DNA from 2 places in the Paenibacillus sp. DCT19 genome. Region 1 is predicted to be linked to the other one. Evidence: predicted binding sites of a transcription regulator. Region 1 holds the regulator's gene; the other holds the start of a gene.
The links. Region 1 encodes Rex, which represses fermentation and respiration genes when NADH is low (regulators of the CRP and FNR family bind a similar motif). Its sites were predicted from a motif close to TTGTGAAATATTTCACAA; they were not measured.
Positions count from the first base shown of each region.

Region 1 (3,181 bases):
TGGGACAGATTGAGCGAGTCTTTATTTAATCTTCTTCCTGAGCGCACTGATGCTTCTCCAGGGGAGACGAGCCAATTCTCTCTTCGATTGAAGCCGTCAATGAAGCCAGATAAGTGGAAGGCGCTACAAGAGGATGAAAATCAAATATACGTAACGTTAGGTGACTTAATTCGCAAGGGCGATAAGCTGTTACTTGAGATCAAGGAAGAACAAGATGACTATCAAGCCGATAGCTTGATTACGGATATTACAGGTCTTCTGAAAGATCTGGCCTTACTCAAAGAAAATCTACGCTTCTTCATGCGAATGGATGATGCCAACACCGTCTATTGGATGGAAGCAAGTGGGCAATTCCGAAGTAAATCGCTACAGCTCTATGCGGTTCCTGTAGATGTCAGCGCACAACTGAAGGAATTATTTTTTGACAAAAAGAAAAGCGTCGTTCTGACTTCAGCTACCCTTTCTGTAGATAAGTCATTCCAATTTATGATTGAGCAATTAGGACTGCAGGAAGCAGCAGACCATAACCGCCTGCTTACGTCCTTGCTGCCGTCCCCGTTCCGTTATCGGGATCAGGCATTGCTTGTCATTCCGCGTGATTTCCCAAGTGTAAAAGGCAGCGTAGGGATGCACACTTTGTTGATATGTTGGTGCATTCACTAGCTGAAACTGCCATTGCGACGCGTGGACGGATGATGGTACTCTTCACGTCGTATCGGATGTTGAGACAAGTGTATGATCCGCTGAAGGAGGCCTTGGCTGGCAACGATATCTCGCTGCTCGGTCAAGGGGTGGATAGTGGTAGTCGTTCGAAGCTCACACGCCGCTTCCAAGACGCGAAGGCAACTGTGCTTTTGGGTACGAGCAGTTTCTGGGAAGGTGTAGATATTCCAGGGGATGCACTCACCTGTCTAGCTATTGTTAGATTGCCGTTCCAGCCGCCGAATCATCCACTTCTGGAAGCGAAAAGCGAGCTGTTGCAACAACAAAAGAAAAATCCATTTATGAAATTATCTGTGCCACAGGCTGTTATTCGTTTCAAGCAGGGGTTCGGAAGACTTGTACGCACAGCGAAGGACAGAGGCATCGTCATTGTATACGATACACGAGTCATTGAAGCGTATTATGGTAAGTATTTCTTATATTCATTACCAGGTCCCAAAATGGAGCATATGCTCACCGAACAGATGGTTCCACGAATTCGTGAGTGGTTAGACCAACCTACTGAATAAGCTTCGGAAGCAGTGCTATACGCACAAGCATTGCACCATGAATGCAATTAGTTGTAAAATTTATTAGATTCAATCATTGAGGAACAAAGGTTACCGCTATCATCATGTATATCATTGAGGCATCCTGTCCAGGTAAACCGTCATGTATGGATACGAGGATGCCTCCTATTTAATCTATTTACAGGGTCACATTGGTAAAGGGGAGTAAACGAATGAAATCAGATAAAATATCAGAAGCGGTAGTGCGGCGTTTGCCAGTTTACTTGCGCTATTTGAGTGAATTGAGTCAACGCGAGGTTACTACGGTTTCTTCTCAAGAACTAGGACTGCGCTTGGATCTTAATCCAGCTCAGATTCGGAAGGATCTAGCCTACTTTGGTGATTTTGGTCGCAAAGGCATTGGTTACGACGTTTCCTACTTAATCGAGAAGATTCGCCATATTCTGAAGATTGATCAGCAAATCAACGTGGCATTGGTGGGTGCGGGTAACCTTGGGCACGCCTTGTCCAATTACAATGCTTACTTAAAAGACAACATGAAGATCGTTGCCGTGTTTGATGCATACGAACCCAAAATCGGTACTCAGATTAATAGCCTGAAAGTGCAACCGATGAATGAATTATCAGATTCTGTCCAAAAGGATAATATTCGAATCGGCATCATTACAGTTCCAGATACAGAAGCTCAAAATGTAGCTGATCAACTGGTTGAATCGGGTATCGAGGCTATACTTAATTTTGCACCAACGATTTTGAAAACGCCGCCGCATATTCGCATTCATCATGCTGATTTTACGACGGATCTGCTCAGCCTAGCTTATTACCTGGAGAATGGAAAGGACGACGAGGAAGATGACAACAAATAAATGGGTTATTCATAACGGCAAATTTGCCGTAAACAGTGGTTTGGACTGGAAAGTCGTTCAAGGCTATATGGTTGTGGAAAATGATAAGATTGTGCATATTGGTGAGACGTTGCCGGAAGGGGACGAGAACCTGCCTAAAGTGGATGGAAAAGGACTTCTTTTCCTACCGGGTCTGATCAATACGCATGGTCATGCAGCAATGTCTTTGCTTAGAGGGCACGGCGATGATCTAGCTCTGCAAGTATGGCTGCAAGAAAAAATGTGGCCTATGGAAGCGAAAATGACAGCTGAAGATGTGTACTGGGGATCATCCCTGTCCGTATTAGAAATGCTCAAAGGCGGAACGACGGCTTTCCTCGATATGTATGATCATATGGATCAAGTGGCTAAAGTGGTAGAACAATCCGGGATTCGTGCTTCCCTAGCTCGTGGTGTTATTGGCCTGTGTTCAGAAGAAGAGCAGATGCGTAAGTTGGAAGAGTCGGCTGCATTTGCCCGTGAATGGCATGGACAAGCGGATGGCCGCATCACCACGGTAATCTCCCCACACGCTCCGTACACTTGTCCGCCAGATTACATAGAGAAGCTTGTACAAGTTGCACACGACTTGAATCTGCCTCTGCATACACACATGTCAGAAACGATCCGAGAAGTGGAGCAAAATGTAACGGATTATGGACTTCGTCCTGTAGCTCATCTGGAGAAACTGGGATTCTTCTCCCGTCCTTCCCTCGTAGCTCATGCCGTACATTTGAATGACGAGGAAATTGAAATTTTGGCTCGAAATCATGTTGCAGTCTCCCATAATCCGGGTAGTAACTTGAAGCTTGCTTCGGGTGTCGCTCGTGTACCGGATCTTCTAAAAGCCGGTGTGATGGTATCCTTGGGAACGGATGGCCCTGCAAGCAACAACAACCTGGATATGTTTGAAGAGATGAGACTGGCAGCACTTATTCATAAAGGAGTATCGGGTGATCCAACCGCTGTACCCGCTGGAGAAGCTCTTTTGTTAGGGACAGCTTACGGCGCTAAGTCTATTTTCTTAGATGACACGGGTCTATTAGAAGTAGGGATGAAGGCCGA
Region 1 is NZ_CP029639.1:4,075,634-4,078,814, reverse strand. It holds partial or broken gene dinG (ATP-dependent DNA helicase DinG) at 1-1,232, shown strand, start outside; gene DMB88_RS18385 (redox-sensing transcriptional repressor Rex) at 1,445-2,098, shown strand; gene DMB88_RS18380 (amidohydrolase) at 2,085-3,181, shown strand, end outside.

Region 2 (3,181 bases), 2.7 Mb from region 1:
GCGGTAAAGTAATGAACTTTGGTAAAAGTCGGGCTCGTCTCTATAACGAAGAGAAAAAACGGGTTACGTTTGAAGACGTTGCTGGTGCTGATGAAGAGAAGCAGGAACTTGTTGAGGTCGTTGACTTCCTCAAAGATCCTCGTAAATTTGCAGCAGTAGGTGCACGTATTCCTAAGGGCGTATTGCTCGTAGGTCCTCCGGGTACTGGTAAAACATTGCTCGCACGTGCCGTAGCCGGTGAAGCGGGTGTACCGTTCTTCAGTATTTCCGGTTCTGACTTCGTCGAAATGTTCGTCGGTGTCGGTGCATCACGTGTACGTGATTTGTTCGAAAATGCGAAGAAAAATGCCCCATGTATCATCTTTATTGATGAGATTGATGCTGTAGGTCGTCAGCGTGGAGCTGGCCTTGGCGGTGGACACGATGAACGTGAACAGACGCTCAACCAGTTGCTCGTTGAAATGGACGGATTCGGCGCTAACGAAGGTATCATCATCGTAGCTGCAACGAACCGTGCAGATATTCTTGACCCTGCCTTGCTGCGTCCAGGACGTTTTGACCGTCAAATTACGGTTGACCGCCCAGATGTTAAAGGCCGTGAAGCTGTCTTGAAAGTACACTCTCGTAACAAACCTCTGACCAAAGATGTGAAGATGGATGTTATCGCGAAGCGTACAACGGGCTTCTCTGGTGCTGATCTAGAGAATCTCTTGAACGAAGCAGCATTGCTTGCAGCACGTCGTAATCGTAGAGATATCTCCATGAAAGAAGTTGACGAGGCGATTGACCGTGTCATTGTTGGTACGGAGAAGAAGAGCCGTGTTATCAGTGACCGTGAGAAGCGGATTGTTGCTTATCACGAAGCAGGTCACACCATCGTTGGTTATTTCTTGGAACATGCCGATATGGTACATAAAGTTACTATCATTCCGCGCGGACGTGCGGGTGGATATGTAATCATGTTGCCAAAAGAAGATCGTATGCTTGTCACCAAGCAAGAGCTGCTCGACAAAGTAACAGGACTCCTTGGAGGCCGTGTTGCAGAAGAATTGTTCATCGGCGAAATTGGTACTGGTGCATACAGCGACTTCCAACAAGCGACAGGTATTGTTCGTAGCATGGTTATGGAATATGGTATGAGTGAAAAATTGGGTCCAATGCAATTCGGAAGTTCACAAGGACAAGTGTTCCTTGGTCGTGATATTGGACATGAACAGAATTACTCGGATTCCATTGCATATGAGATTGATCAGGAAATGCAACGCTTTATTAACGAATGTTACGAGAAATGTAAGGACTTGCTCGTAAAACATACGAGAGAGATGCATCTGATCGCAGAAACATTGCTTGAAGTGGAGACTTTGGAAATGGATCAGATCAAGCAATTGATCGAGACAGGTTCTCTGACTCCGGTAGCTGAGAGCAACAATGATGATGAAGGTACGCCGAGCGAAAGCGGAGAGCCAATCGTTGATAACCTCGGCGATGTGCGTGTCCGTATCCAAGGCAAGGATGAAACACCTGGAACACCATCGGGTGATATTCCTAACGAAACTCCGAATCTGGATAAACCTAACGGCAATGATCCAGATGATGGTGGAACGAAACCAACATCATAATTCAAATTAATGATCTGTCTAATGGCAGATACACAGAGGAGAGCCCAAGGGCTCTCCTTTTTTATGTCATAAGAATCAATTCAGGGATAATGATACGCATGCCGATTATTTTAAATTATATATAACGATAATGATGAGATTGAGGAAGAACCATGCAGAAAATGGGGGGTTATCAGGGAGTTCTGCAGCCTTTTCATTTATTGACAGAGTCGTGAACGTTGTGTACATTAGGTGTTAAACCGCTTGTGATTCGTTTCTCAAGCGAAAAATGATGACGTAGACAGTCATACGAAACAGTGAATAACGCTGTCCCGATAAAGGAGAGGATCACAGGTGGAAGCTCTGGCTTTAGAGCGCAAGGCTGAGATGAACCGTGAGCTGCGTGAGCGGCTGATGGAGTTGAAAAAGGAACGTAATGCTATTATTCTTGCTCATTATTACCAGCGTGATGAAGTACAGGAAGTTGCCGATTTTCGAGGAGATTCATTTCTGTTAGCTCAAAAAGCTGCAGAGACCGATGCAGATGTAATCGTATTCTGTGGAGTTCATTTTATGGGTGAAAGCGCTAAAATTTTGGCACCAAACAAAACGGTTATTATTCCGGATGAACGTGCAGGTTGCCCGATGGCTGATATGGTCAACGTTGAAGGGCTCCGTAAGTTAAAAGCACAACATCCAAATGCCAAAGTGGTTACGTATATCAATTCCTCGGCAGAGATCAAAGCAGAAACGGATATCTGTTGTACCTCAGCAAATGCAGTTAAAGTGATCCAATCTGTTGATTCCGATGAAATCATCTGGGTACCTGATAAAAATCTAGGTCATTATGTGCAGCAACATACGGACAAGAAGATGATTATCTGGGAAGGGTATTGTAATACCCACGATATGCTTACAGTTAAAGACGTTGTTGAGATGAGAGCGAAATATCCGAATGCTGAATTTGTTGTCCATCCTGAATGTCGCCCAGAAGTAGTGGAGATGGGTGATTTCGTAGGCAGCACTACAGCGATTCTTGAATACTGCAAGAAGTCTACAACGAAAGAGTTCATCGTAGGTACGGAAGATGGCACAGGGTATCAGCTTCGTCTGGATAGCCCAGACAAACAGTTTCATTTTGCCACCAAGTTTCTCGTTTGCCCTAACATGAAGGTGAATAACCTGAAGAAACTGGTGAAGTGTCTGGAAACGATGAAGCCGCAAATTTACGTACCACCAGCTGTTGCTGACAAAGCTAGAGAATCACTAGAGCGCATGTTACTGGTGAAGTAACGAGCGTTACTCTTGCTCCAAGACGGGTGAATAAAATGATACCTTCATACTTAGTTGATTTTGATCTGTCCTCACTGCCTGTAGTTGAGACGGATGTGCTAGTGATTGGTTCAGGCATTGCGGGATTGTTCACTGCCATCAAAGCCGGTGAAGAACGCCGTGTGTTGATGATCACGAAGAAATCGTTATTGGAAAGTAACACACGGTATGCCCAAGGAGGAATTGCCGCTGTCATTGCAGAGGATGATTCCCCCGCATACCATTTGCAGGATACCTTAATCGCTGGAGCA
Region 2 is NZ_CP029639.1:65,613-68,793, forward strand. It holds gene ftsH (ATP-dependent zinc metalloprotease FtsH) at 1-1,619, shown strand, start outside; gene nadA (quinolinate synthase NadA) at 1,953-2,891, shown strand; gene nadB (L-aspartate oxidase) at 2,927-3,181, shown strand, end outside.
Region 2: the regulator Rex is predicted to act here: its motif matches at 1,863-1,880, upstream of nadA (quinolinate synthase NadA).